DNA from 2 places in the Mycobacterium sp. NGS27 genome. Region 2 is predicted to be linked to the other one. Evidence: riboswitches for the same ligand, from Rfam matches in the RefSeq annotation. Region 2 holds a riboswitch; the other holds the start of a gene.

Region 1 (15,550 bases), on a different contig from region 2:
GGGGCGGGTGCTCGGCTCCGACACCGCGGGCAACGAGCGCACCGTGGTCAACGCCGAGGTGCCGCAGGTGGAGCTGACCCGCTATGCCATCGACCTGCGGTCCCTGGCCCATGGGGCCGCGTCGTTCACCCGGTCCTTCGCCCGCTACGAACCCATGCCGGAATCCGCGGCCGCCCGACTGAACGCCGCCGTCTAGAACTCCTCAGCTTTTGCGGCCGAACCGCTCCGTCACCGCGCGCCGGTCCAGCGAACCCTTCGCGGTGTGCGGCAACTCGGCGGTCAGTTGAAACTCGGCGGGCACCTCGAAGGGTGCCAGGCGGTCACGGCAGAACGCCGTCAGTTCGTCGGCCGTCGGGGCGGCGGATCCACGCGCGACGATGACCGCGGCCACGGACTCGCCGTACAGCTTGTCCGGCACGCCGAACACGCCGACCTCCAGCACGTCGGGGTGGGTGGCCAGGATGCCCTCGACGCGCTCCGGCGAAATCTTCTCGCCGCCCCGGTTGATGAGCTCCTTGATGCGGCCGCGGATGACGAGGTCACCGGCCGGCGACAGCGTTCCGAGGTCGCCGGTGTGCAACCACCCTTCGGTGAAGTTGGCGGCGGTGATGGACGGGTCGCCGAGGTAGCCGCGCACCACGGTCGGGCCGTGCAGCCAGACTTCGCCGACCGCGTCCGGCGGCAGCGCCTGGCCGTCGGGTCCGACGATCCGGATTTCCGGTCCGGTCGACCGGCCGACGAGTCCGGGTGTGGCACCGGGGTTTTCAGTGTGGCCGGCACCGCCGATGGCCGTCGTCGCCACCTGGTGGGTCGACTCGGTCATCCCGAAGGCGCACACCACCGGCGCCGAGAAGGTGTCGTGCAGCGCCTGCGCGGTCTCGGCGGTCAGCGGTGCGCTGCAACTGCGGATGAACCGCAGGGCGTGCGAGCCGCTCGGCTGCTCGGTTCGGGCGCGCTCCAGCAAGATCTGATGAATCGTCGGGACGGCGGTGTACCAGGTGGCCCCGACGGCCTCGATGTCGTCCCAGAAGGTGTGCGCCGAAAACTTTCCCCGCGCCGGCAGCAACACCGCTCCCCCGGACACCAGGGTGCCCAGCAGCGCGGCGAGCAGACCGTGCCCGTGGTAGAGCGGCATCACCGCCACCGTCGCGTCCTGTGCATCAAGCCCATAGCCCGCGATGATGGCCGCCACCGAGCGAGCGATGTTGTGGCGCGTCCACGGAACCATCTTGGGCACACCGGTGGTTCCGCCGGTGAACATGATCATGGCGTCGTGCTCGCGCAGCCCCTCCGGTGTCGACACGTCACGCCGGGGTGCCGCGGTGACGTCCAGGCTGACCGTCGCGGCGGTGCCGTCAGACCCGACGGCCACCGCGACCGGCCAGGACGGCAAGCCGTCCGGTGCGGTCGCATCGCTGTCGCCGGGCTGGTCGACCAGCACCGCCCGGGCGCCCACCGCCGCGCTACGGGCACGCTGTTCGGCGAGGGGCAGGGCCGGATCCAGCGGAACCACAACGAGATCCGCACGCGACGCCCCCAGTAGCCCGACGACGAATTCGGCGTTACTGCCGGCGCGCAGCGCCACCCGGTCGCCGCGCAGCAAGCCGGCGGCCTTCAGCTTCGCGGCCAGGTCATCGACCAGCCGGAGCAGATCGCGATAGTCGACCCGTAGGTGATCGGCGGTGACCACCAGCGCGCGCGCCTCCGACGATCGGCGTGCCGCCGCCTCGACCAGATCGGCGATGCTCGCGGATTCTGTCGACCCCCCGCCGCCGTCATTCGACCCCATCGCCGAACTCCTTCCACTCTTGCCATCGATGCCACCCTGCCGGTCGGCTTTCTGGTGCGTCCAATACCGATTCGCTCACTATCGATAACCGGGGGCTATTAACTCCCGTAGTGTGGCCGTGACCTGTGACGATAGCCAACATAAATCGAGGGATAGTGCCCTCGTCTTGGACACGTGGGATGCGCCGGGGTCACAGTGATGGCCAAGGCCGTACCGCACAGCACCCGAGGAGTCGCCCATGTCCACCGCTTCGGTACCTCCGAACCCGAGGGGCCTGATCGACGGCTTTCACCTCGTGGTGGACGCGCTGATGGCCAACGACGTCGAGACGATCTACGGCATCGTCGGCATCCCGATCACCGACCTCGCCCGAGTCGCGCAGGCGTCGGGAATCCGCTACATCGGTTTCCGGCAGGAATCCTCGGCCGGCAACGCCGCCGCCGCCGCCGGATTCCTCACCCGGCGTCCCGGCGTCTGCCTCACGACCTCCGGACCCGGGTTCCTCAACGCCCTGCCCGCGCTGGCGAACGCCACGACGAATTGCTTTCCGATGATCCAGATCTCCGGCTCCAGCAATCGGGCGCTGGTGGACCTGCAGCGAGGCGATTACCAGGACCTCGACCAACTCAACGCGGCGAAGCCGTTCGCCAAGGCCGCCTATCGGATCAATCGGATCGAAGACATCGGGCGCGGGGTCGCGCGCGCCATCCGCACCGCGGTCTCCGGACGGCCCGGCGGCGTCTATCTGGACATCCCCGGTGAGGTTCTGGGTCAGGCCATGAACGCAGACGCCGCGGCGAGGACGGTCTGGCGCATCATCGACCCCGCCCCCCGACAGCTGCCGGCTGCGGACGCCGTCGAACGCGCGCTGGACGTGCTGGCTCAAGCGCAGCGACCGTTGATCGTGCTGGGCAAGGGCGCCGCGTATGCCCAGGCCGACAATGTGATTAGGAAATTCGTCGAGGCCACCGGTATTCCTTTCCTGCCGATGTCGATGGCCAAGGGGCTGCTCCCCGATTCGCACCCGCAGTCCGCCGCGGCCGCCCGCTCCCTGGCGATCTCGCGCGCCGATGCGGTCCTGCTGGTCGGCGCCCGACTGAATTGGCTTCTGGGGCATGGGGAGTCACCGCAGTGGAGCCGTGACGCCAAATTCGTCCAGGTGGACATCGCCGCGTCCGAGTTCGACAGCAACCAGCAGGTCGCGCCGCTGGCCGGAGACATCGGCTCGGTGATGTCCGGCCTGTGTGACGGCGTGGCCGCCCGCCCGATCACCGCGCCGCCGCAATGGACGGGCGAGCTGGCCGAGCGCACGGCACGCAACGACGCCAAGATGCGCGAGCGCCTGGCCCAAAACCCGCACCCCATGCGGTTTTACAACGCGCTTGGTGCGATTCAGTCTGTGCTGCAGGACAACCGGGACGTGTACGTCGTCAACGAAGGCGCCAACGCGCTCGATCTGGCCCGCAATGTCATCGACATGGAGCTGCCGCGGCACCGGCTGGACACCGGAACCTGGGGCGTGATGGGCATCGGGATGGGATATGCCATCGCCGCTGCGGTCGAGACCGGCAAGCCGGTGGTCGCAATCGAGGGGGACAGCGCGTTCGGCTTCAGCGGCATGGAGATCGAAACCATCTGCCGCTACCGGCTGCCGGTGACCGTGGTCATCCTCAACAACGGCGGTGTCTACCGCGGTGACGAGGCCACACCCGGTGCGGCCGCCGCGAGATCCGACCCGGCCCCGACCGTGCTGAACGCCCGGGCGCGCCACGAACTGATCGCGGACGCGTTCGGCGGCAAGGGCTATCACGTCACCACCCCGTCGGAGCTGCGCACGGCGCTGACAGAGGCGATCGGCTCCCGGGCGCCCTCACTCATCGACTGCGAACTCGACCCGGCGGCGGGGGTCGAAAGCGGGCATCTGTCCAACCTGAACCCGGCCAGCGCCGCCACCGCCCCACCGGCGGCGGCGCTCAGCGACGGTGGGTAAGCCCCAGCAACTGCGCGTCGAAAAACTCGTTGAGCGAAAGCTGTTCGGCGGATGTGGCCAGCGCGCGGGCGATCGGCGATCCGGGTCCGCTCGAGCTGGTGGCCAGGGCGACATCGGCCTTGAGCACCGGGTCGACCATTTCCACCGCCCGGATGGCCGGCCCCAGCGGCGACGTCCACAGCCACGTGTGCGGCACGATCGACGCCCAGTTGCCCGCCGAGACCTGAGCGAATAACGATGCGACGGAATCGGTTTCGACCTGCGGGCTGACGGTGAGGGAATGATCGGCGAACGACTTGTCGATGATCTGGCGATCACGCATCGCGGTAGTGAGCAACGCCAGCGGCAGTTGCGCGGCCTCCACCCAGGTCATCGTCGTCGCGCCGGATCCCACCATGACCGCCGGCGCTAGCAGCACATATCGCTCCTGGTACAGCGAAACCAGATTCACGTCGTGTGCTTCTTCCGGCGCCGCATGCACGATGGCGGCATCGATCTCGAACTCGCGGAGCCGCCGGTACAGTTCGGTGGCCGCCAGCCGAGAGAGGATGTGCACCTTCACCAATGGGTGCGCCGAACAGAACGCGGAGAGCACCAGGGAAGCCGTGGTGGAGGCGGTGGGAACGGTGCCCAGCCGAAGTGTCCCGGTGACGCCCGAGCGTACGGCGTCCACTTCGGACTTGAACGCATCGTGTTCGGCGAGGATCCGCCTGGCCCACACCACCAGCCGCTCGCCTTCGGGAGTGAGGCCCTCGAAGCTGTGTCCGCGATTGATCAGCGTGACATTCAGTTCTCGTTCGAGCTTGGCGATCGCGGCCGAGAGCGCCGGCTGGGAGACAAAGCATTTCTCGGCCGCCCGGGCGAAGTGCCGCTCGGAAGCGACCGCCACAAAGTACTCCAGTTGACGGAACAGCACCCGCACTCCTCGGGTTCGGGCTGGGCCTCTCGGGCACCGATCCGCTGAGGCTAGCGCGTTGCCGACTGGCGGGCCAAGCCGAAGTTTGCGCCACCGCCATCGCGGCTATCCGTATGAATTCGGCCTTTCGGGCTGCTCGTAACACCGCGACCGCGAAAACCGAAGCGCTGGTACCGGTTTCACGCAACTGCGGCTCAGGCTTGCGCAACTTCCGCGGCACGCGGGACCCACCCGGATGCGCTCCGACGCGCGTGAACTCAATCGGTGATCAAATCGTTACCGTGACGACCGCGCCAAGCTGTCATTGTTTGCTGAAAACGGTGATCAGCGGGTAACCAGTAGAATATCGGTGTGCTAATCACGCCATCTCGAAGGGTGGACGCTATGCGTCGGGGTGTTCGTTATCTATTTGTTATGGTCGCGATCACAGCTGTGGGCCTGGTGGCACCGGTCGGTCGCAGCACCGCGGCCGTGCCACAACCACAGCCCGCCCCCGAGGTCGCCTCGATTTTGCCCGCTAATGGCGCCTCGGTGGGCGTCGCCCATCCGGTCGTGGTGACCTTCGCCGCTCCGGTGGCCGATCGGGCCGCCGTCGAACGGTCGATCCACGTCACGTCGCCCAGCGGCACCCCCGGACACTTCGAATGGATCCAGAGCACTGTCGTTCAGTGGGTACCCGACCAGTATTGGCCGGCCCACACCCACGTGCAGGTCGGCGTGCAGGCCCTGTCGACGGGCTTCGACACCGGCGATTCGCTACTCGGTGTCGCCAGCATCTCCAAGCACACCTTCACCGTGAGCAGGAACGGGGAGGTGCTGCGCACCATGCCGGCGTCGATGGGCAAGCCCAGCCGGCCCACCCCGATCGGCAGCTTCACGGCACTGGAAAAGCAGCGCACCGTGGTGATGGACTCGCGGACCATCGGTATCCCGCTCAGCTCGCCCGAGGGCTACAAGATCACCGCCTCCTACGCGGTGCGAGTCACCTGGAGCGGCGTCTACGTGCACTCGGCACCGTGGTCGGTCGATTCCCAGGGCTACGCCAACGTCAGCCATGGCTGCATCAACCTCAGTCCCGACAACGCCGCCTGGTACTTCAACGAGGTGAACGTCGGCGATCCTATCCAGGTCGTGGCCTGAGCGCCACCGCCTCATCGGCGGCGCGACCCGGGCTCCCCTACCGCCGGCACGGGCGCTGAAAGAAAGCGCGGGCTTTGCTGGGCGCCTACCCAATGCCGCAGCCGCGCCGTGGGTGCGCCGGCCCGATCGACGTGTTCCGTACCGCCGTGCCGGAGGCGAAAATCGTTGTGGACGACGACATTCCGCGTCTGTCGGCGGCGTGGACAGACGAGAACGTCGCGGATCTGGGCTTGGTGTAGTCGCTGCCAAGCTAGCCGGGTAGCCCTTTCTTCACCGCGGCATCCTGCTTGCGACCGATGTCGAGAGCGACGGCCGGATCGACCGGCTCGTTGGGCGGGCTGTCGAATTCCAGGGTGACCAGTGCCTTGCCTTCGGTGAAGACCAAAACGGTCATCGCTTGGGAGTTGTCCGGTGAGGTCCCCGAGATCATCACCCCGTTCGCGCCGACAGCAAGCGGTTGCCAACTACCGCTCACCTTGCCGTTGTAACTGCTTTGGGTGGAGGCTAATTCGGCGACCGCCGCGGGCGGATCGGCGGCGATGACGATGGTGTCCCACAGCCGCCGGCTGCTGTCCGCGTTGGCGAACAGCTGGGCGACGCCGGGCGCATTGTTGGGGTTGAGCAGGGGCGACTGCGGTGCTGTGAGCCCGCCGCCGACGTCGTTCGGCTTGATCAGCAGGGAGCCGTAGTCCGACGGCTGGACCGACGGCGGGCCGGTGACCGAGCTCGAACCGGTCGAAGCGGGAGAACTCGGCGCCGGCGCCGATGAGGGTTTGCCGTCGCCGCCGCATCCGGTGCTCGCGGCGCCGACCACGACGATGGCAGCGGCCCAGCCGGCGATGCCGATCCGATCAACTTGCACGCATGTCCTTCCACGTGTCATCGGTGTCCGGGCCTCCGCCGCGGCCCCCGACGCCGCCGGCGAAACACTGGTGTAAACCAGGGTCGCTACGAACATAGGCCCAGTCGACGCCCCCTGGGTAGCGGTTTGGCGCGCCTATGCTGGCGTGGACACGAGCATCCCCGCGCTGGAAGGAGATCGGTATGACGGCTGCAGCGGCGCGCGCAGTGCGGTTCGACCATTACGGGGGGCGTGAGGTGTTGTACGTCGCGGACATCGAGATGCCCTCCCCCGGGCCGGGCGAGGTCGTCGTCGAGGTGCGCGCGGCGGGGATAAATCCCGGCGAAGCCGGCATCCGGACCGGGGCGATGCACGAGATGTTCCCGGCGACCTTTCCCTCCGGCCAGGGCAGCGATCTGGCCGGCGTCGTCACCGCCGTGGCGCCCGGGGTCACCGAGTTTTCGGTCGACGACGAAGTCTTGGGCTTCAGCATGCGGCGGTCCAGCCACGCCACCCACACCGCGGTTCCCGTCAACCAGTTGATCCGCAAACCCGCCGAACTCAGTTGGGAGACGGCAGGTTCGCTGTACGTGGTCGGTGCGACCGCCTATGCTGCCGTGCGTGCCGTGGCGCCTCAAGCCGGTGAAACGATCGCCGTGTCGGCGGCCGCGGGCGGGGTGGGCAGCCTTGTCGTGCAGCTTCTGGCGTTGCGCGAGGCGCGAGTGCTCGGCATTGCGGGCCCGGGCAATGCCGGCTGGCTACGCGCGCATGGCGTCACCCCTATCGCCTACGGTGACGGGCTCGCCGAGCGGCTGCGTGACGCGGCACCGGACGGCATCGACGCATTCATCGACCTGTTCGGCCCTGACTACGTCCAGCTTGCCGTCGATCTCGGCGTGGCACCCGAGCGAATCGACACCATCATCTCGTTCCAGAAGGCGGGCGAGGTGGGCGCGAAGACCGAGGGCAGCATGGCAGCCTCGACACCCGAGGTGCTCGCCGAGATGGCCGACCTGATCGTTTCCGGCGCCATCGAATTCGACATCGCCGCGGCCTACCCGCTCGACCGGGTCGCCGACGCCTATGCCGAGCTCGAGCAGCGGCACACACACGGGAAAATCGTTCTGCTGCCGACCAACTCAGAATGAGGTGGCCGGCCCGACAACGCCGGCCTGCACGATCTTGATGATGACGAAAACGACGGCCACAACCAGGTAGCCCCGCAGGGTGAAGAGCCCCGCCCGGCGCATCGGTGACATCACTGGCCGATCGAGCAGCGCGAGGCTGGGGGTCTGCCAGCTCAACCGGTCCTGGCGCCGTACCGCCCGCCGCTCGGCACGCGTCAGCGACGAGGCGTCGTCGAGATCGTCGACCTCCCCCGGGTCGAGGCCGCCGCCGAGAGTGCGCACGATTGCTTCCGCCTCGGTCAGGTTCCGGTGTCGTCCGCCCACGATGATCATCACTGCACCGCCGACGACGCCGAGCACCGCACCGGTCGCGAGCCCGGCCTCGATGGTGGCGGTGGAGAGGCTGGGGAAGAAGGTGGCCGCCGTCAACGCCAGCGACAGCAGCACCAGGCACCACACGATGGTCCACGCAATGATGTTCTGCCGCACCGTATTCACCCACGGTCCCAGCACAGCCCGATCGTTGCACAACAACACCAAGAAGACCGTGGCCGAGGGCAGCAGCACGCCGGCCAGTGCCTGGACTCCCTGGGTCACCAGGCCCAGGATGTGGTCGGGGCTGAAGGAGACCGCTGCCGACACCGCCAGCAGTATCGCGTAGCCGCCGTAGAACAGCGGGGCCTCGCGGATCTTCCAATGCAGCGAGTGGCGCTTACCCATGGCATCACCGACCGCATACGTGGTCGCCAGGCCGACGGCATTGGCGCCGATCAGCGACGCGTCCAGCAGGACGATCGCGAACAGCACGCCCACCGTGGGGCCAAGATGCGTCGACAACCCCGACGCGACCGCGCCCGCATCGGTGAAGTGGCCCGCATCGGCCGTGCCCGTCAACCCGAACGCCGCGACGGCCATCAGCGCCGTCGCGCCGACCATCACCACGACGATTCCAATGGCCAAATCCGCTCGGCCGTAGGGAATCCAGCGGGCCGTGATGCGCTTGTCCACCACATTGGACTGCTGGAAGAACAGCTGCCACGGTGCGACCGTAGTGCCCACGATCGCGACCACCAGCAGCAACACCGTCGAGTTGAGCCCACCGGGAAACTGCGGGATGAGCCCGGCCGCGGTGGCTTTCGGGGTCGGATGCACCAGCAAGACCATCGGGAAGATCAGCACATTCACCGCAATCAGGAGGAACATCAACCTCTCCCAACGGCGGAACGATCCGCCCGCCACCGCGGCGAACAGCAGGACGGCCGCGGCGGGAACGGCGACGACCTTCGGGCAACCCAAAAACCCGAGAGCCAGTGAGACGCCGATGAATTCGGTGACGATGGTCAAGGCGTTCAGGATCAACAAGTCAGCGACGCTGAAGGCGCCCCAGAACTTGCCGAACCGCTCGAATATCAAGCGCGCGTGCCCAACCCGGGCCACTGCGCCTAGTCGCAGCACCATCTCCTGGTTCACGTACAGCACCGGAATCAGCAGTGCCAGCGTCCACAACAGGCCCATGCCGTAGTTCTGGCCGGCCTGCGCATAGGTCGCGACGCCACCGGCGTCGTTGTCGCCCACCATGACGATGAGTCCCGGTCCGGTGATGACCGCCAGTGTGCGCAGGCGCCGCCAACGCCCGCTGAAAGCCCCGTCCCCGTCGCGCCGGATGCGCCCGAACGCCCCGACGATGTCGCCGGCGTGCGCGGAATCCAGCTCGGCCGCGCGTTGCGGCGCGGAGCGTGCGCCTTCCGGCGCGGCAGCGGCCCGACCGGCCACCGGGGTGCGGCGGTCGTAGATCGAAGTCATCGAATCCTCGCTATCTCGAGCGGTTTTCAGCCACCAGTGAGGCGGTTGCGGCGCTCAACGTGCCTGCGGCGGCGAGCGGAGCTGTGCCGCCCGCCGCCGGGGCAGCATTTCAACGGTGGCTGCCGTCGGGACCCGAGACGTGGCCGCCCAGCGACGCGGTGACCATCGCGACCGGCATCCTCGAGACGTACAGGTTGGCGCGCTCCTGCGGGGTCAGGCTGGCGCGCAGGTGAAACCTGTTGGCCAGCAACCGGCCTGCACGCAGCATCGACCGGCCGCGCATCCCGGAGGCAGCGGAAAAACGGTGCATAACAACAAAAGCCATGATCTTCTCCTGACGGAGGCCCGGTCGGCGTCGGCACGGCGCGTCAGCCGCGAAACCAAGCGAGGTCAGGCGGTGCGAGAAATGCCGGAACCGGATCGGGACAAGACGGATTTCGGATAGGGACTATCGCCGGGACTCATCTCGCCCTCACCTCCTCACGGCCGGGACACACGCGGGTGTCACTACATTCACCTGAACGGGAGAGGCGGAAATGACCGACAATGCAGCGCCGGCCGCACCCCTCTCGTCGGAGCTTCGGCACTGCACGGCGTATCCAGACCCAGCCGATGGTCCAGAAGCCACTTGGGCTCAACCCTTAGTCCGGGAAGAGCTGTCCTGACCCGGGGCGTCTCTCGACGTTCGGGGTCAGTGGCCTGTGTCCATGCAGACGCCTCACCTACCGAGGTGCTTGCGGGGTCCATAGTGACACCGGGTCCGCAAGCTCGTCAAACCGCTTAACGGTTTCCTGACGGTTGCGCGCCCGGGCACCGCTCATGGGAAAAAGCCTAGGCTCAAACACATGACCACAACCTTGCAGGATTCCCGGGTCGCATCGACGCTCGACCGCATGTACGCCGAGTCGAAGAATCAGATGTCGCTGTTGCGTGAGCGGCGCGGCACCTTCGATCGGCCGATGACCACGCGAGAACGCACCGAGGCGATGAGCGAGTTCTACATTCCAGTGACACCGGAAGCCGGCCGGCTGCTGTATTCGCTGGTGCGAGCCACCCGCCCGGCCACCGTCGTGGAATTCGGGATGTCCTTCGGCATCTCCGCCCTGCATCTGGCCGCGGGGGTGCGCGACAACGGCGCCGGCCGGGTGGTGACCACCGAGCTCAGTGAGACCAAGATCGCGGCGGCGAAGAAGACATTCGCCGAGACGGGCCTGGACGATGTGATCACGATCCTGGAGGGCGACGCGCTGACCACGCTGGAAAGCCTGGACGGCGCAATCGATTTCCTGCTGCTCGACGGTTGGAAGGATCTGTATCTGCCCGTGATCGAGCTGCTGGAGCCTCGCCTGTCCACGGGTGCGCTGGTCATCGCCGACAACGCCAGCTCGGCCGACATGGCGCCCTATCTCGATCGCGTCCGCAACCAGGACAACGGCTACGTCAGCTTCAACTTCCAGGTCCGCGACAGCGACAGCATGGAGATCAGCTGCCGCACAAGCGGTTAGGGCTACCTCAGCGATTCCTCGAGCCACGGCGTCAGCCACTTCACCCCTTCGGGGGTGAGGTGGACGCCGTCGCTGCGCACCTTGATGCCGTCGACCTTGGCGGTATAGACCCCGTCGGGGCACAGCTTCTTGTTCAGGTCGAGGATCGCGACGTTGGGATGGTGGCTGACGGTCTTGCGCAACATGGTGTTCCACAGGTTGGCCCGGTCCGGCTGGTCCTCCGGATACAGCCGACCGTCCGGCTTTTCGCCACCCCGGCTGTAGGGGACGGTCGCGACCACCACGTGCACACCGGTAGCGCCCACGATGGTCAGCGCCCGTTCGAGCTCGCCGTTGAGGTAGGCGTCGAAGGTCGGGTCGCCGATGTGAGTCCACTGGCCTTCGTTGACCCGGTCCACCGTCTCCCAGCGGCCGATGACCAGCAGCGCGACGTCCGGCTGATCCCGGCTGACCTGTGTCGACCAGCGAATCGGCCAGCCATCGCATTCGGACCGTTGCTCCAGGGTCTGGCCGATGTAGCGGTACGGCGTGCCACGCACCAGGCTGCATCCGATGACGGTGTGGTCGAGGAAGGCGAACCCGGGTGTCGGGGGCAGGTAGTGCATCCACGTCCACCCGATCGAATCACCGAACACCGAGACGGTGAACGGCCGGTTGGCATCTCGGGGCCGGCTCGGGCCGGGCGGCGACGGCGAGACCGCCGCGACGGCCGAGACGCCGGGCGGCAGACCGGCCTCACGCAGGCCGGGCCCGGTGCCCACCGGGATCACCAACAGCGTCACCGCGGCCGCGCTGGCCACGGTCGCGGCCGCCAGCGGCAGCAGCGGTACCCGCGCCGGTCGCCAGCGCCGAATGGGTTGTTCGAGCAGCCAATACGACGTTGCGGCCGCCAGTAGCGTGGCACCGCACCGCGCGGCGAACAAGGGCAGGCCGGACCATCCGGTGCGTTCGCCGTTGAGCGCCAAAAAGATTGGCCAATGCCACAAGTAGACGCCGTAGGAGATGGTTCCCAGCCACACCAGGGGTGGCAACGCGAGCGCGCGGGCCACGATTCCGCGCTGCTCCAGCGCGACGGGTGCGATCACGATCACCGCCGCGATCGCGACTCCGATCAGCAAGCCGAGGCGGAATTCGCCGCTGGCCCCGGTCGCGTAGTGGGTCGCCGCCGCCAGTCCCCCCATACCGAACAGCGGCAGGATCCGGGCGACCCGGCGGCCCCACCGGGTGCGGATCATGCACCAGCCGCGGTTCATCGACGGCCAGTCCCGCACCAGGAGCGCGGCCGACGCGGCGCCGACCAGCAACGCCTGCGCACGGGTGTCGGTGCCGAAGTAGATTCGGTCGCGAGTGCCATTGGACGCCAACACGATGGCGAGCGCCGCCGAAGCCAGCGCGCCGAAGGTGGCTATCAGGAACGTCGCGAACCGCACACCGCCGACGGTGGCTCGGGACGAGCGGCGCCTCGCGCGCGCGGCGAGCAGCAGGGTCACGGCGATGAGCAGCACCGGCCAGACGAAGTAGTACTGCTCCTCCACCCCGAGTGACCAGGTGTGCTGTAGCGGCGAGGGCGGCGCGCCCTGGGTGAAGTAGTCGGTCTTCTGGGCGACGAACCGCCAGTTCGCCATCCACACGAAGGCCGCGATGGCGTCGTCGCGCAGGCCGGTCAGCGAACGGTCGGGCAAGAGCTGACGGGCGGCGGCCACGGTGAGCACCATGAGCACCAGTGCGGGCAAGAGCCGGCGCGCACGCCGGATCCAGAAGCCGGTCAACTCGATACGGCCGGTGCGCCCAAGCTCGTCCAGCAGCAGCGAGGTGATCAGGAACCCGCTGAGGACGAAAAACACGTCGACGCCGATGAATCCGCCACTGACGCCCGGGATCCCGCCGTGCCCGATGAGCACCAGCGCGACCGCGATCGCACGCAGCCCGTCGAGCGCCGGGATTCCGCTGGCCCGCTCGGGCCGATCCCAGATCGCCAGCCGGCCGACGCGACGCACGGGGGCCACCCACCGGGGGCGAGTGCGACGAGCCGGTGCGGGGTGAAACCCGCCCGGCTCTGTGCTTGCTGTCAGCGCGCCGTAACTACCATTTCGCCCGGCGCCATGGTTGATGCCGATACGTCGCTGCCCCTCCTGTTGATTTCAGCAAGCCAGCCTAGAGGCGGGCGCACGGGATCAGGTGGAGGACACGCGACGTGTTTTCCGCCGCGCTGCGTTCGGATTTCGGGTGGGCGCGTCAGCCCTTGCCGGGGGCGTAACCCAGGGTGCTCTTGACCTCCAGATACTCGTGGAAGCCGAACTCGCTCCATTCCCGACCGTTGCCGCTGTGCTTGTAGCCGCCGAACGGTGCGTTCATGTCGAATGCGTGATTGATGGTCACCCATCCCGCGCGGATCTTGCGGGCGATCTCGCGCGCCGTGTCGAGGTCGGCGCCCGAAACGTAGCCGGCGAGGCCGTATTGGGTGTCGTTGGCGATCTCGACGGCGTGGTCGAGGTCGTCGTAGCCGAGAATGCACAGCACCGGCCCGAAGATCTCCTCGCGCGCGATCGTCATGTCGTTGGTGACATGGGCGAAGACGGTGGGTTTGACGTAGTACCCCGTGTCGAGTCCCTCCGGCCGGCCCGGGCCCCCCGCGACCACGGTCGCGCCCTCGTCGATGCCCTGCTGAATAAGGCGCTGAACCTTCTCGAACTGTGCCCTCGACGCGACCGGACCGATGGCGGTCGCGTCGCCGCTGCCCACCTGGACTTGTTCGGCGACCTCACGCGCGATGTCAATGGCCTCGGCCATCCGGGAATTCGGGACCAGCATGCGCGAGGGGGCGTTACAGCTCTGTCCGGAATTGGGCATCATGTTGGCCACGCCGGCCTTGACGCCCTGGGCGAAGCCACTGTCGTCGAGGACGATGTTGGGGCTTTTGCCGCCGAGTTCCTGGGTCACTCGCTTCACGGTCGCGGCGGCATTCGTGGCCACATCGACACCGGCGCGGGTGGATCCGGTGAAGGACACCATGTCGATGTCGGGATGGCTCGCCAGGGCCACGCCGACCCCCGGGCCGTCGCCGTTGATCAGGTTGAACACCCCGGCCGGTACGCCGGCGGCATCCAGGATCTCGGCGAAGATGTACGGCGAATAGGGGGCCACCTCAGAGGGTTTCAGGATGACGGTGCAGCCGGTCGCCAGCGCCGGGTAGACCTTGACCGCGACCTGGTTTATCGGCCAGTTCCAGGGGGTGATCAACCCGCAGACACCGATCGGCTCCTTGGCGATCAGTGTCGCCCCTTTCTGTTCGGAGAATTCGAAGTTCTTCAGCGCGTCGATGGCCGTGGTCAGGTGACCGATCCCGAGGAAGACTTGCGGCCCGGCGGCCAGCGAGGGCGGCGCGCCGATTTCTTCGGTGACAGCCTCGGCGAGATCGTCGGCGCGCTTCTGGTATTCGGTGAGGATGGCCTGCAACAGGTCCAGGCGCTGTTCGCGGGTGCTCTGCGACCAGCTGGAGAAGGCCCGGCGGGCGGCATTGACCGCCACGTCGACGTCAGCCGCCGACCCCAGCGAGATTTTCCCGGAAACCTGCTCGGTTGCCGGGTTCTCCACGTCGAATGCATTGGGCCGCAACGGGTCGACCCATTGTCCGTCGATGTAGAACTTCAGGTATTCGCGCATGACATCGGTCCTTTTCTTACTGTGGGCTTACTGAGTGCCTTCGGCGTACCAGGTGCGGAATCGGTCGTACTTCGGCATCTCTTCGGAATTGGCCTTCGGATCGATGCACACGTGCACTACACCGACTTTGCCACTGGCATAAGCGCGGGCGATCGCCGGGCCGATCTCGGATTCCTTCTCGACATACTCGCCGTGGCAACCGAAGCCCTCGGCAACCTTGTCCATCCGGACGTCCTTGCTCCAGTGCACACCGGGCTGCGGCGAGGGCTGGGAGAAGGTGCGCTTGTACACACCCACCTCCAAGCCCCATTGGTGGTCGACGCCCACCACGCACACCAGCGGAAGGTTCTGCCGCGCAGCGGTTTCCAATTCGGCGATGTGGAAGAGGAACGCCGAATCGCTGGTCAACAGCATCACCGGCCGCTTTCCACCCTCGGCGACAGAGGCTCCGACCGCATACGGCAGGCCGGTGCCGAGGTGGCCGAAGTTCTGGTTCCAGATCACGTCGCGCGGCTTGGACTGCGAGTAGGTCCATTGAAAGATCACGGTCGCACCGCCGTCGCGCACGAGGATGCCGTCGTCGAGTTCGTTGAACGCCTTGGTCGCCTCGACGACATAGCGCGCGGGATGAATCGGCGAACGCCCGGACGGTGCCGATTCAGCCATATCCGCAAGCTCTTTCGTGTCCTTGTCGATCAGGGCCTGCAGCGCGGGTGCGGGGTTGCGCGGGGAATCTTTGAGGGCGGAGACCAGTTGCGGCACGACACCGCGCAGAT
Region 2 (15,550 bases):
CGCGACGAACCAGGACGACACCGCCCGATAGATCAGCGGGTTGCGGCAGCGCCAGCAGTGCGGGTAGGGGTGCTCGTAGGTTTCGTGGCGTAGCAGCACCGCGCCGTTGGCCGCGGCCGGACCGCTGCCGTTCTTCAGGTCGCGGATGATGTGCGGGTTGGCGTCAAACACGTGCTGTCCCTGGTAATCCGGGACGGTGCCGTCGAATCGCCCCTTGGAGTCGACCGGCGTGACCGGGGTGATGCCGACCTTGTCGGTGGTCGCCATGTCGTCCTCGCCGTAGGCGGGCGCCATGTGCACGATGCCGGTGCCGTCCTCGGTCGTCACGAAGTCGCCGGCCAGCACCTGAAATGCGTTGGCCGCATCCATGAAATACGGGAAGGGCGGCAGGTAGCGGGTGCCGAGCAGGTCGGCGCCGAGATAAGTGGCCAGGATCTCGGGTGCATCTCCTTTTTCGAAGCCCAGCTCCTTCGCGTAGGCGGCCAGCCGCGCTTCGGCCAGCACGAAACGCCGCTCCCCAGAGCGCACCTCGACATAGGTCACGTCGGGGTTGACGGCGACCGCGAGGTTGGAGGGCAGGGTCCACGGCGTCGTCGTCCACACCAGCAGGTGGGCCCCGTTCAGCGGTCCGCCGACCACCTTGAATCCGACCGTGAGGGCCGGGTCCTGGCGGCTCTGGTAGACGTCGTCGTCCATCCGCAATTCGTGGTTGGACAGCGGCGTTTCGTCGCGCCAGCAGTACGGCAGCACCCGGTAGCCCTCGTAGGCCAGCCCCTTGTCCCACAGCTGTTTGAACGCCCAGATCACCGACTCCATGTAGGGCAGATCGAGCGTCTTGTAGTCGTTGTCGAAGTCGACCCAGCGCGCCTGGCGGGTGACGTAGGCCTGCCACTCGTCGGTGTAGCGCAGCACCGAGGCGCGGCAGGCGTCGTTGAACGCGGCGATGCCCATGTCGTCGATCTGCGATTTGTCGGTGATGCCCAGTTGGCGCTCGACTTCGAGTTCGGCCGGCAGGCCGTGGGTGTCCCAGCCGAAGCGGCGCTCCACCTTGTACCCGCGCATCGTGCGGTAGCGCGGGACGATGTCCTTGACGTAGCCGGTGAGCAGGTGCCCGTAATGCGGCCGGCCGTTCGCGAACGGCGGCCCGTCGTAGAACACGTATTCCGGTGCGCCATCGCGCCGCGCGATGCTGGCCCGGAAGGTGTCGTCGCGGGCCCAGTAGTCCAGCACCTCGAGCTCAAGCGCGGGAAAGTCGGGCGCTCCTGGCTTCGGGTAGGTGTTGACGTCGGCCTTGTCGGTCACGATGCGCGTTGTCTCCTGTGCCACGGTGCAAACCGGGGACGACGACGCGCTGGCTGCGCGAGCGCCGCGGTACCACCCCGCTTGCCGCGCTTTCGCGTGGCCACTCGATGACGGCTGTGACGGGCCTACCCGTTCGGTTCTACTGAGCCGCCGACGGCTGTTCTTCCGAAGGCTCCCCGGTGATGGCCGGATCGACGCCAGTTGATTTTACCGCGAGACGGCAACTGCCCACGCGAACGCCGAGTGAAGTCGTCGGCAGTTGCAGTCTCGCGGCAAGGAAAGTCAGGCCCGGACCTCGAGGACGCCAACCCGCCACAGCGCGGCGTACACGTGACGCAGCGGCACGCTCAGCAGCCGAGCGGCGCCGTCCACCAGCAGGTCGCCACTAGCGGCAAACTGCGGGTTGTCCGCCCGGCGGCGCACCTCGGGAGCCGGAGCGGCCGCCGGGAAGGTGTCGGTGTCGCGCACCACGGTCAGCGTGCGGACGGGCGCTACGGTCGTTACTTCGTCGTAGAAAGCTGCGGTCATTTTCGCCTCCTAGAGGGGAGATCCAACGCGGACTGTTTGGACTGACGTGTCCCGCCCCGTGTCGGTTCCGATCTCGAGAACGCTTGGCCGATAACCACTTAGCGTTGCGACGACTCAGCCGAGAAGGTCGCGCCGGAGACCGGATCGGGACGAAACACAGTTCGGACTTCGATCCGGACTGTCGCTAGAACGCATCTGTCCCTCACCTCCTCGCGGTCACGACGCACACGCGGTTCGCATGCGATCTATGCGCAGCAAAGGAGCAGAACCCGACGACCGTCGGAGAACCGCACCCCTCTCGTCAGAGCTTCGGCACCACACGACGTGTCCTGGCCTGGAAAACCATCCGAGCCGGAAGCCACCTGGGCTCAACCCTTAAGCCGGGAGGAGCTGTCCTGACCCGGGGCGTCTTTCGACGTTCGGGGTCAGTGGCCTGTATTCGTGTAGACGCCTCACCTAACGAGGTGCTTACCGGACCGATCATGCACGACGGGTATGTCGCGGTCAAATCCCTGGATGGCGTGTCGGGGATTCTGTACGGATTCCTGCGGCGAGCGCACAGCATCCGGTCAGGTTTGCGACCCTGACCTGGACAAACGCCCCGGGATCACTTCTCGACCAGGCCGTCGAGCCGGCCGATGGTGTCGATGAACTCGTCGACCATGTCGAGCACCACAGAGCGCGTCGGGCGGATCCGGTCGAGCGACCCCACCACCTGGCCGACGAAGTAGGTGGCCAGCTCACGCGCCTTGGCGCCCTGGTGCGCGGCGGCCTGGTTGATGCGCATCTGGGGCTCGGTGATCAGCGCGGTCTGTAGGGGCATGCCCAGCGGATCCGGATTTTCCGGCCGCTCCCACTCGTCGGTCCAGGCCGTGCGCAGCATCCGTGCCGGTTTGCCCGTCATCGAGCGCGATCGCACCGTGTCCGAAGAACTGGCGGCCAGGAATTTCTCCTTGACCACGGGCACCGTCTCGGCTTCTTCGGTGGTCAGCCACACCGAGCCGCACCACACGCCCTCGGCGCCCAGGGCGAGCGCCGCCGCGATCTGGCGACCGCGGGCGATTCCACCGGCGGCGAGGACGGGCACCGGCGCCACGGCATCGACGACCTCGGGCACCAGGACCATCGTCGCCACCTCGCCGGTATGACCGCCCGCCTCGGTGCCTTGGGCGACGATCAGGTCGACACCCGCCGCGGCGTGCCGTTGCGCGTGCCGGGTGGTGCCGGCCAGCGCGGCCACCAGCACGTCGTGGTCATGTGCCCGGCGGACGACGTCCGCCGGGGGCGGCCCGAGTGCGCTGGCGATCAGCCGGATGTTGCTGGAGAACGCCACGTCGAGCAGCGGCTCGTACATCTTGGGCGAGATGCTCAGGCCGCCCCTTGAGCCGGGCGATTCCTCGGCGGACGCCGTGACGCCGTAGCGGGCCAGGAGGTCCTCGACGAACGCGCGATGCTCGTCGGGCAGCAGAGTGCGGGCCTGTGAGGTGTCGATGCCGCCTTGCTCGGCGCCAACGTATTTGGGCGGAAGCAGCAGGTCGACTCCGTAGGGCTTGCCCCCGGTCTGCTCCTCGATCCAGGCCAGCTCGCTCTCCAGGCGCCGGGGACTGTGCGCGGTGGCGCCGAGGACCCCGAAGCCGCCGGCATTGGTCACCGCCGCCACCACGTCACGGCAGTGGCTGAAGGCGCAGATCGGGAATTCGACTCCGAGCAGCTCGGCGACTCTGGTTCTCATTGCCCGACGCTAAGGAGATACGAATTGATATGTCAATCGATTACGGCCTGCGTTGGCCCTCGGCCGTCCGGGGGCCAGCTGGACACGCCCTCTTCAAGCGGGACCTGCAGACTGTGCAGGATCGACGAGACCATCCGCCACGCGCCGATGGCGGTGACGAGCTCGATGAGAACCGTTGTGTCGCCGTTTAATTCACGTTCGCAGGCCGCCCAGCTGTCGGCGCTCACCGCACCGTGGATCACCACGTCGTCGGTCGCGGCCAGCACAGCGCGCTCGGTGGGACCGAAGCCGGCGTGACCTTGCCAGTCGCGCACTCCGAGCAGATCGTCGGCGGCCACGCCCAGCCTCGACGCAACCCGCCAGTGCTGCGTCCATTCGTAGTCGCACGCGGTGAGCCAGCCGATTCGCATGATGACCAACTCGCGCAACCGGGGGTCGAGCGCGCCGTGCCACAGCATGGTGGCGAGCAGATCGTTGATGGCGCGCGCCAGCGGCGGATGGTTGAGAAGCACCTGAAAGATGCTGAGTTCGGCCATGTAGTTGGGCACTGCGGCTTCGTCGGCGGCGGCTTGGGCCTCACCGGGCGGCAGTCCCGGTACACGGGCTGTTGTCATGCTCTGAGCATCCCACGCGCCCGGCGCAAATTCCGCCGACGCCCCAGTGCCTAGGCGTCCAAGCGGGCGAACTGATTCTGCCGGTACTGCTCGACGCAGGCCGCTCGCCTGACCTTGCCGCTGGTGGTGATCGGAATCGAGCCGGGAGCCACCACAACCAGGTCCGCCACGCCCAACCCATGTGAGTTGGATATCGCCGAGGCGACTTTGCGTTTGACGGCGACAAGCTTCTCCGCCGCGACCTCTGCGGAGTCGCCGTTCTTCTTGAATTCGATTATCGCGACCAGCTTTTCGGTCTCCTTGTCGGGAACCGCGATCGCCACACACCGGCCCCGCGTGATCTCTTGGATCGTCGCCTCGATGTCATCGGGAGAGTGGTTGCGCCCGTAGACGATCAAAAGATCCTTGATGCGCCCCATCACGAACAACTCGCCACCCGAAACGAAACCCAAATCGCCGGTCCGAAGCCAAGGCCCCTCGGGTGTGCCCGTCGACGGATCGACGAGTTTCGCGCGGAAGGTTTGTTGCGTCTCCTCGGTTTTGCCCCAATACCCCGACGCGACATTGTGGCCGTGCACCCAGATCTCGCCGGTCGTCCCGTCCGGACACTCGATGGTGGTCTCGGGATCGACGATCCGCACCATCGGCGAGGGCGGCAGCTCGTAGCCGACCAGCGGAGCACCCCCGCTGGCACAAGGTTCCGCACGCCCGGCGGACAACGCATCGGAATCGAAGCGGACGATCCGTGGGGGTTGACCCGAGGCGCTGGTCGCCACGTACAAAACCGCCTCGGCCAGGCCATACGACGGGCGAAGCACCGTGTGGTCGAGATTGAACTTGGCGAACCGCTCGGTGAAACGCCGCAGGGTCGCCGCATGTATCCGTTCGCTACCACTGATGAACGCCACGACGTCGCCGAGATCGAGCCCGGCCATGTCCTCATCCGTGGTTTTGCGCACCGCCAGCTCGTAGGCAAAGTTCGGTCCCGCCGTGACGGCGCGCCTGTGGGTCGCCATCAGCTGCATCCATCGCGCGGGGCGCTCCAGGAAAGCCACCGGGCTCATGAGAACGGCGTGTACTCCGCCGATCACCGGCTTACAGATTCCCGCCATCAGGCCCATGTCGTGGTAGAAGGGCAGCCACGACACCACAGTCATGTCCATGCCGGAATCGGCGAAGTAGGCCTGTACCCACTGTTGGAAATTGGCCAGCACGTTTTCGTACGAGATCATGACGCCGGCGGGCCGGCGCGTCGATCCGGACGTGTATTGCAGGTATGCGATATCGGACCTGCCGCTGCCGCCGTCGGACGCTGCTCTTGAGTCCAGGTCCAGGGCGTCGATCTCGATGACCGACGCACTGGAACCACCGCCGTTGCGCGCCTCGACGTACTCGGCGACATTGCCGACAACCGCCGACGTCGTGAGGATGACCGAGGGCGAGGTGTCCTGCAGGACCGCGTCCACACGCTCGTCGTGGACGCCGCCGGTGGGCGCCGAAAGCGGCACGGCGATAAGCCCCGCCTGCAATGCGCCGAGAAATGCGACGATGTACTCCAGCCCCTGTGGTGCCAAAATCACCGCGCGGTCACCGCTGGATGCGCTGCGGCCGAGTTCGTGTGCGACGTTTGAAGTCCGGCGATACAGCTGAGACCAGGTCAGGGTTTCGGGGACTCCGGCCCAATCCTGCTCGTAATCCATGAACGTGAACGCTGGGTCATTGGGCTGCAAACTTGCACGTTCACGCAGCACATCCGGGATGGACGTCTCAAACACGTGCCTGAGATTACCGGGGCCGTCGCAGCGGATGTTCGGAAAAGGGCAAATTGGGTGGACAGTGGTTCACCCGGCGCCCGGCCGCGTTCGCAGGGTAAGCGAGGCGCGACGGCGGCTACAGGTCAGCGGCCATTTTGGCTTCCTGCGCCCGCGCCACGTCTTGCGCGCTGTAGCCGATGAACAGCGCCACCGCCGCGAGCAGGACGACCGCCCCGGCGAGCCACAGCAAACCATAGGTATAGCCGCGGTCGAGCGCGTGGAGCTGGGCGGCGTTCATGGATTTCGCCGGACCGCTGATGCCGCCCAGCGACAGTGTGTGGGAGGTGATGGCGGCCTGGATGACGGAAAGCACCACCGGCCCGCCCAGACCCTGCAGCACCACCGCGATGGCCGAGGTGGGCCCGATGCGATCGGGGCCGACGCTGGCGATCACCGACAGCGAAAGCGGCACCACGATCAGGGCGACGCCGACACCGGCGACGACGATCGGGAACGCCAGGTTAGGAAAATATGGGACTCCACGGTGGAGATTCGACGCGTACAGAGCGCCGCCGAACATCAGGATGCTGCCGCCGAGCACGAGCACCCGCGGCGGGAGCGACACCACCAGCCGCGAGGCCGCGCCGAGCCCGACGGCGGCCGCTACGACGAACGGGATGAAGGCGAGGCCGGATTGGAGCGTGTTGTAGCCCATGATGTCTTGCACGTACACGGTGACGACGAGCATCAGGGCCATGATCAGCCCGCCGGTGAGAAACAACGCCGCGAATGTGGCCAGTCGATTGCGCTCGGCGAACAAGCTGAACGGCAGCACCGGGTTCTCCGCCCTGCGCTCGACAACGGCGAAAGCGGTGAAGGCCGCCAGCGCCACCGCGCCCGCGCCGATGGTGCCGGCCGACAGCACTCCCTTCCCCGACTGCATCGAGAAGCCGAGGACCACCGCCGTCACACCCAGCGTGGCCAGCACGGCCCCCGCGACATCGAGCTTCATCCGCTCCTTCTGCGTTTCCCGAAGCGCGATGTGGGCTAAGTAGAGCGCCAGCAGCCCGATCGGCGCGGTCACGAAAACCGCCAGCCGCCAAGACACTTCGGTGATGATCCCGCCCACCACCAGGCCGAGCACGGAGCCGACGCTGCCCATCGCGGTGAACACCGCCATGGCGCCATTGCGTAAACGGCCCTTAGGAAAGGTCGTCGCGACGAGGGCCAAGCACGTCGGTGCGAGTATCGCGATCGCGACGCCTTTCAACATCCGCGCCACGACGAGGCTGCCTTCGTCCCACGCGATCGCGGACATCACCGATGCGACGGTGGAGAGCACGGTGCCAATGACGAAGGCGCGCTTGCGGCCGATGGTGTCGCCGAGGCGACCGCCGACCAATATCAATCCGTTGCAGGCCAACAGGGTGGCGAACACAACCCAGTTTCGCCCGGCGCTCGACAGGTTCAGCTCATTCTGGATCTTGGGAAGCGCCACTATTCCGATCGTCAGCTCTATCGACGCCATCAACTCCGCGCTGCCGAGAGCGACGATCGCGGCGATGAACCGGCCCCGTGGCAGTTCTTCGCGCGCAGAAGCTGTCTGGGCGACGGCATGGCCATTGCGAGTGACGTCGGGGCCGCTGATCCTGCGAGTGATGTCGTCCAGCGAGATCGTGCCGGCTCTGGGCCGATGGGAACCCCCCGCCATAGCGGGCTACGGTACAGCAAACGTGCAACGCGCAGGCCACGTTCCGTAAATCGCTGGGCTGAACCCATTTTGGCGGGCTCGGCGGCGAGTCGTTTTCTGTCTCGAGGCGTTCACCCCCGCGCGGCAGGGCCGTCAGCAATCCGCATATTGGCGCTGAAGCTCGTCTATCTGCTGCTGGCTGAGTCCGGTAAGCGCGATGTCGGAGGGAGTCAGCCCGCCCCCACCACGGCGCACGTGTGCGCAGATGCCGGCGAGGGCGTCGAACCACAATTGGCCGAGCCGGGCTACCTGCGCATGATTGAGGGCCGAGGGCGCCCACGTCCAGTTGGCATGCAAGCTCGGGCCCGTCTCGGTGTCCATGGTGGCCGCATTGAGCTCTAGGGTGTGCATCAGCGGCATCGGGACCGCTGCGGCCGCCGCGGTCAACGACAAACTCTCGGGGCTGATCTGCCACAGATCACCCGAGGTTTGCGCGCTCGGCTCGCCGAACCGCCCCAGGTAGTTGAATCCGATTGCGGCATCAAACCCATCGAGGTCAACGTCGCTGTTCGAATACCGCAGCAGCCCATAGGTCACACCGTCCGGAAGGTCCCGCAGCTGTTCTTTGGCGCGTTTGATCAGCGCCCCCAGCGCGGCGTCACCCGATCGCACCTGTGCCCAGCTCAGCCGACCAACCGCCAACGACACCGGATATTGAGTGGTAAACCAGCCCACTGTGCGTGACAGGTCGATGTCGAGGCCCAACTCTTCCTGACGCCCGTGGCCCTCCACGTCGATGCCGATCGGCGACCCGCCGGTGCCTAGAAACTCCGCCAACGCCATCCCGAACGCGATCAGCAGAATCTCATTAACCCCGGCATGAAAGGCCGCGGGCGCCTCGCTGAGCAGCATCCGCGTGGTCTCGGGATCCAAATCGGCCGACAGGCGCCCTGCCGTGGCAAACGTGTCTACCGCCGGCTGCACCGCCGGCAACACCGAGGGCGTCGCGGCCACTTCCCGCCATCTCTCGGCCTCCTTGACAACCGCCGCGTCCCCGGCATACCCGGCCAGCAGCGACGACCACCGCGCAAACGACGTCCCACCCGCCGGCAACGCCATCGGCTGGCCGCTCTGGCGTTGTGCCCAGGCGATGTTGATGTCCTCGAGCAATATCCGCCAGGACACCCCGTCGACGGCCAAATGGTGAATGACCAACGCCAACTGCCCCGTCGAGCCCACCCATACGGCGCTGAGCATCACGCCGGCACCCAGGTTCAACCGCGACCGCGCCTTGACCAGCGCTTCCTCGGACATCACGTCCACCGATTGCAGGCAGCCGCCGGCATCGACGGCCCCCGCCTCGGGCACCTGCAGCGACCAGCCCCCGGCCCCATCGTCATCCACGCGGAGCCGCAACATCGCATGCCGATCCAGCAACGCCTGCAGAACCGCCACCACATCCGTCTCGCAGACCCGTGCGGGCGCCTGAATCACCATCGTCTGGTTGAACTGCTCGACCCCGCCGCCCACGCCTTGCAGCCAGCGCATGATCGGGGTGGCCGCCACGGGGCCCAGACCGTCATCGGCCACAGCGCCCTCACCGTCGACCACTCGCGCGACCCCCGCCAACCGGGCCACCGTCTGCTCGACGAACACGTCGCGCGGCCGGCACATCACCCCGGCCAGTCGCGCCCGCGCCACCACTTGCATGGACAAAATGCTGTCCCCGCCAAGCTCGAAGAACGACTCGTCAACTCCTACGCGCTCAAGGCCGAGCACCTGCGCGTAAATGGCGGCCAAGGTCTCTTCGACCGCGGAGCCCGGCGCGCGATAACCATCGACGTCCTGATATTCCGGTGCGGGCAGCGCACGAGTGTCCAATTTCCCGTTGACCGTCAACGGCAGCACGTCCAGCACCACCACCGCGGCCGGCACCATATACGCCGGGAGCCGATCCACCAGGCTCGCCCGCGCGGCAACCGGATCCACGGCCCCGGTCACATAACCCACCAGACGCTTATCGCCCGGACGGTCCTCGCGGGCAATCGCTACAGCCTGCTCCACCCCGTCCAGCGCGGCCAGTGCCGCACCCACTTCGCCCGGCTCAATCCGATATCCGCGAATCTTGACCTGCTCATCGGCACGCCCGTGGTAACGCAACTGGCCATCGGCACCCCAAGACACCAAGTCCCCCGTGCGATACATCCGGGCGCCAACCCCGCCGAACGGGCACGCCACGAACCGCGACGCCGTCAACTCGGGCCGGCGCACGTACCCGCATCCGACGCCTCGGCCCGCCACATACAATTCGCCGATCACACCGACGGGCACCGGCCGCAACCATCCATCCAGAACAAACAATGCTGCGCTGGACACCGGATAACCGATGGGCGGACCCGCGGAATCCGAACCGAGAGGGCTGGACATGGTGACGTCAACAGTCGTTTCCGTCGGCCCGTACTCGTTGATCAGGGTGGCGACAGGACCGTACCGGTCCACCAGTTCCTTTGTGCACGCCTCACCCGCCACCACCAGCGTCATCCCGCCCAGTTGATCGGGCGGGAGGGCTGCCAGCGCCGTGGGCGTGAATACGGCGTGGGACACCTGCTGCTGACTCATCAATTCAACTAGCTCCATGCCGGGAAGCGCTTGGTCCTCGACTGGGATCACCGCGGCCGCTCCAGACAGCAGCGCGTACCACAGATTCCCGACGGACGTGTCGAACGACAACGGCGCAAACTGCAGGATCCTGCTGGCGGGCGTAATGCCCAGACGTTCGACGTGAGTAGCGACAAGGTCGGCGATGCCGGTATGGGCGATGGCTACGCCTTTGGGGATGCCGGTGGTGCCCGAGGTGTAGATGATGTAGGCGATGTTGTCGGGCGCAGGCGCCGGCAGCCCCGTGCACGCACACGCCTGGATCTCGGCGGCACCGACATCGATGACCGGCAGATCACAGCCATCGAGGCGCTCCACCAAATCCTGGGTCGTGACCGCCACAATCGGCGCGGCATCGGCAAGCATGAACTCCAACCGCGCCGTCGGCAACGCCGGATCCATCGGCAAATACGCCGCCCCGGTCTTCAACACCGCCAAGATCGACACAATCGCCTCAGCCGAACGGGCAAACAACAACGCCACACACTGCCCAGGCCCCACACCCCGACCGGCCAGATGATGCCCCAACCGGTTGGCGGCCTCATCAAGCTCGCGATAAGTCCACCGGCGCTGCCCACACACCAGCGCCACCGCCTCGGGAGCGCGAGCCACCTGAGCGGCGAACAACTCCGGAACCGACGCCGAGGACCCCACCGCCGCGGCCAACACCGACCGATTACCCAACTCATCGAGCCGCGCCTGCTCGGCCCCATCAAGCAGACCCATCGACGACAACCGCCGCACCGGATCGGCAGCCATCGCCACCAACACCCGTTCTAGCCGCGTGGCCAACTCCCCGAGATCGCAATCGGGCAGCAACTGCCCCGCACCCGGCGTGGACAAAAACAGCTGATCCTCGTCCCGGAAAAAGACCAGCCGGAACTGATCCCCCAACCCGTCATGAGTCAACGTCGCCGTCACCGCAGAGCCATTGAGGTCCGAAAGGTGCGTGGTGGGGATGAAGTTGACGGCCACCCGATTCGACGCCTGCCCGGGACCCCGGAAATGCCCCGCATTCTCCAACGCGTGCACCGGGAACCGCTGATGCTGCAACGCTTCTCGAATCCGCCTGTCGACGTGTTCACAAAAGCCGGCCACCGTCGACCCCGGTGACGCCTTCAACACCAGCGGCACCGCCCCAGAGATCATTCCCGGCACCAGCTTGGACTCCGGCCGCACCCGCCTGCTCACCGGGAAATCGAACACGATCTCCGAATTCTCGATATCGCACCCGCCGACCAGCAGCGCACACGCTGCAGTAATCACCGACGACCGACGCATCCCGAACTTCCTGGCCAACTCGTCAATTCCAGCAACCGCCGAAGGGTCTAATTGCACCGGTGCCGCGGACTCGTTCTCGTTGGGACCTGTTACTGCTTCCACCGACCGATATTGCGACTCGCTTGCCGATTGGAGAATCCGGGTCCAATACTCCTGGTCATCAAGATAATCGCTGGAAGATTCATATTCCAGCTCACAGTCGATCAGATCAGACAGCGATCCAAAAAAGGTCGGCGGAATCGACGTTCCGGAGGTAATTGCGTTGTAGATGGTCGCGACCCGATGGCAAACAAGAGCGAGACTAATGCCGTCGACCACAATATGGTGGCAGCACGCGAACCAGTAGAATTCATTCACGCCAGTCTGAAACACCGCAAATTTGAATAGCGGCCCGCTGAGCGGCATCACTGTGCGTTGAATAGATGTCGCCAGTCGATAAGCTTCCCGCTCGGGATCCTGCGAGCGTGTGAGGTCATAACGGGCGAGCTCGACGTCGGGATCGTCGATCACCCTTTGGACGATCTGACCATCAACCTCGAAAAAAGCAGCTCTTAGTGGTTCGGCCTCACCAACCGCCTGCTGTACCGCGGTCTCGAACAAATCGACGTCGAGCGAGCCCGCGATTCGCATATACACGCCCAGCTGCCACCTCGCCGCGAAGCTGCCCGTCTCCTCCGCGAGCCATATATCCAGCTGGCCGCGCGTCAGTGGAAGTGGTCGGTCGTCCAGTCTCACATGCTCTCCCAAAGCGCACCCTTTACTCGTCAGCAACCCGGCAATACCGGTCCGCAAATATTTGCCTCTGCGTCAGCGGCTTTCGATTCCTTCGTCTACGTCGCCGGTTGCCAGTGCTCACGCAACAGGTGATTGTCGAACGAAGTTCTGCCGCAAACTGCTGGTTTGGTTATACTTGTGTTCAATACCTGCGGTCGGTATGACTGCTGTCAGCATAATGAAGGTCACCAAGCCGGACGCGGTTTTCAGCTAATGTGTGCGAGACCACAGTCATTCACCGCACGGCAGGTCAGGGGTGCGAAACGCAACCGCTACGCTGGCGGCTATCACTGGCCCGCCAAGCCATGCGGTCCAAGGGGCCAGGTACAGGGATAATTCGGTCGGAACTCGTGGGACCGGCGGATGCATCAGGCAACGCAGCTCGGCGCGCCGATGTATGACGACCTTCGTTATCACGGAAATCGGCAAACTCGCGCACGCGCGAGCGTCGCTCGCCGGACGGTTTCGAGAGCGGCTCCGGCTCGAACCAGTGGCGGCACCCGCTATGGCGCTGAGATGGGCGGCTAGGCGGAATTTATATGCGCAATCGTCAATTGCTGGGCTGGCGGCATGGCCCCAGTGCCGAGTTGGAAAGACGCTTTGCTGGCGTAAGTGGCTATTGTTGCCGGAAAAGTTGCCGACAACCGATCTCGGGCCGCATCGCCAATGACTAGGTGCACGACCTGGTCGATGACCAGCCGGCAGACGCACTCATCACACCGACACCCGCGGGCCTGCGCCCTCGCTGGAGCCCTACAGCACTCAAGGCCGCCACAGCGCACTCAACGGCTAGAGCAGGCCGAGCCCCTGCAAGTCGGTGACGTACCTGATGATGATCGGCGCCGAGATGTGCGGAATGTCGTTGTCGGGGCCGATCTTGGCTTCTTGCACCGCAGCACGGAATCGGTCGGCCGGTGCAACGGACGTGCGCTCGGGTTCGAAGGGCCGCACCTCGGCGGCATTGCGCAACACCGCACGCAACACATCCAGTATTGAGTGCTGGCGCTGTCGATCCGGCAGGGCAACCAATGCGGCCTCGAACTGCTCGACCCAGTCCGCAAAGTCATCGATGCGCCGGATCGGGTATCCCGCCTCGATCAGCCAGTCGACGTACTGGTCGAATCCGATCCCGTCGTCGTGCGGATTCATCACATGGTAGGTCTGGAACCCGCTGACCGTTTGGGCGCCGAGCGTGGCGACCGCTTCGGCCACAAATCCCACGGGCAGCCCGTCGTAGTGAGCACGCTGGCGGTTCCCGTTACTGTCGAGCTCGTACACGGAATGGGGTGCGATGCCAGTAGCGACGACGCTCAGTACCATCCGGGTGAACAGGTCCGGCACGTTGATCTGACCCTGGTAAGAGGTGTCGACCATGATCCTTCCGCTGCGGAACACCGCGACCGGCAGCCCACACAAATCGTTTGCCTCGCGCAACAGCACCTCGCCCGCCCACTTGCTGTTGCCATAGCCGTTGCCGTAGCTGTCGTCGATCGCGCGGGTGGGGCTGATGACCCTGATGTCGCCGTCCTCAGTGAACGCCGACGCATCGATCTGATCTCCTACGTTGACAGTCGACACGTAGCTGTAGGGCTTCATCTTCGTGGTGAGCGCGATGCGGATCAGCTCGGCGGTGCCCTCCACGTTGGGGCCGAACAGCTCGCTGTACGGCAGCAGACCGTTGACAAGGGCCGCTGAATCAATGATCAAATCGACTGTGGCCGCGAGCCGCTGCCAGGTCTGCTGGTCCAAACCGAGGTCGGCTTCGCCCTTATCACCCGCGATGACCTCTAAATGATCGGCTGCCAACTCACGGAAATAGGCAAGTAGGTCGGGGTCGCCAGAGTCGAAGACGCTCTCAAGACGCCGCCACGCATCCTCATTGGACTTAGCTCGCACCAGGCAAATCAGCGTGCCGTCCACTTGCTCTAACTGCTTCAAACATTCAAGAGCCAGGTAGCGCCCCAGGAAGCCGGTCGCCCCGGTTAACAGGATTGTCCGCACCTCGGCGCTTGGGCCAGGGAGCGTGGGGGCTCCGTTCAGCGTCCCGACATCGAGGAATTTATCCAGCGTGAGGTCACGAGCGTGCACTTCCGCAACATCGCGGCCGTGCACGGACACAAAGCTGTCCGAGAAGGTTTGTCTGGCCAGCTGCTGGCTCAAGCTTCGAACAGACGGCGCGTTGAACAAGGTCGGTACCGCCAGGCGCACGTCTAAAGACTTGTTAATTGCGGCGACCACCCGCATCGCCAACAGCGAATCCCCGCCCAGATCGAAGAATGACTCTTCGACCCCTACGCGGTCGAGGCCTAGCACCTGGGCGTAGATGCCTGCCAGGGTCTCTTCCGTCGCGTTGGCTGGCGCCTGATAATCGCCGGCATCTTGGTATTCGGGTGCTGGCAGGGCACGTTTGTCCAGTTTGCCGTTGACCGTCAAGGGCAGAGCGCCCACCGACACTACGGCCGACGGCACCATATACGCCGGCAGCACATCGACCAGAGCGTTCCGCACCGCCACCGGGTCCGCTGCGCCGGTGATGTAACCAACCAGGCGTTTGTCGCCCGGGCGGTCCTCGCGAGCGATCACCACCGCCTGCTCCACCCCGTCCAGACCGGCAAGGGATGCCTGCACCTCGCCCAGCTCGATGCGGTGCCCACGGATCTTGACCTGCTCATCGACGCGCCCGAGGTACTGCAGCTGTCCGTCGGAGCCCCACCGCACCAGATCCCCAGTGCGATACATGCGCGTCCCGGATGTGCCGAAGGGACAAGCGACGAAGCGCGACGCGGTCAAACCGCCTCGGCGCCAATACCCGGCGCCGACCTGCGGACCGGCCACATACAATTCGCCGACCACTCCGGCGGGCACCGGCCGCAACCACCCGTCAAGGACGAACAATGCCGCCGTCGGCAGTGGCGATCCGATCGGCACCGCGCCCGACCCGGGTTTCAGCGAGGCATTGATCGTGACCCACATCGTCGTCTCGGTCGGGCCGTATTCATTGATCATCACCCGTCCGGGCGCCCACCGATCCATCACCTCTGGCGGGCAGGCCTCCCCACCCACCAGCAAAGCCACCGACTCCAGGCCCTCTGGTGACAGTGCCCCGACCGCCGAGGGGGTTTGGCTGAGGACATTGACGCGCTGGGCGAGCAGTAGGGCGCGGAAGTCGTCCGGTGAGCTGGCGACCGACTCGGGCACAACCACCAGCCGTCCACCT

What was found. Region 2 has a riboswitch for magnesium ahead of AC5Y30_RS24535 (Rv1535 family protein). Riboswitches for the same ligand answer to the same signal wherever they lie in the genome.
Region 1: another riboswitch for magnesium. It lies ahead of AC5Y30_RS08090 (hypothetical protein); the one in region 2 lies ahead of AC5Y30_RS24535 (Rv1535 family protein).

The regions. Positions count from the first base shown of each region.
Region 1 is NZ_JCALDT010000002.1:739,625-755,174, reverse strand. Features, by position in the region: gene AC5Y30_RS08130 (elongation factor G-like protein EF-G2) at 1-196, shown strand, start outside; gene AC5Y30_RS08125 (FadD7 family fatty acid--CoA ligase) at 203-1,789, opposite strand; gene oxc (oxalyl-CoA decarboxylase) at 2,028-3,779, shown strand; gene AC5Y30_RS08115 (LysR family transcriptional regulator) at 3,763-4,695, opposite strand; gene AC5Y30_RS08110 (L,D-transpeptidase) at 5,080-5,835, shown strand; gene AC5Y30_RS08105 (hypothetical protein) at 6,086-6,697, opposite strand; gene AC5Y30_RS08100 (NADP-dependent oxidoreductase) at 6,880-7,824, shown strand; gene AC5Y30_RS08095 (NRAMP family divalent metal transporter) at 7,816-9,606, opposite strand; gene AC5Y30_RS08090 (hypothetical protein) at 9,716-9,931, opposite strand; M-box (ykoK) riboswitch at 10,164-10,343, opposite strand; gene AC5Y30_RS08085 (O-methyltransferase) at 10,452-11,111, shown strand; gene AC5Y30_RS08080 (acyltransferase family protein) at 11,114-13,108, opposite strand; gene AC5Y30_RS08075 (aldehyde dehydrogenase family protein) at 13,347-14,774, opposite strand; gene AC5Y30_RS08070 (thiamine pyrophosphate-binding protein) at 14,802-15,550, opposite strand, start outside.
Region 2 is NZ_JCALDT010000012.1:110,171-125,720, forward strand. Features, by position in the region: gene ileS (isoleucine--tRNA ligase) at 1-1,302, opposite strand, end outside; gene AC5Y30_RS24535 (Rv1535 family protein) at 1,585-1,830, opposite strand; M-box (ykoK) riboswitch at 2,117-2,301, opposite strand; gene AC5Y30_RS24540 (NAD(P)H-dependent flavin oxidoreductase) at 2,438-3,562, opposite strand; gene AC5Y30_RS24545 (carboxymuconolactone decarboxylase family protein) at 3,595-4,176, opposite strand; gene AC5Y30_RS24550 (AMP-binding protein) at 4,227-5,951, opposite strand; gene AC5Y30_RS24555 (MFS transporter) at 6,067-7,458, opposite strand; partial or broken gene AC5Y30_RS24560 (amino acid adenylation domain-containing protein) at 7,786-12,294, opposite strand; partial or broken gene AC5Y30_RS24565 (amino acid adenylation domain-containing protein) at 13,123-15,550, opposite strand, start outside.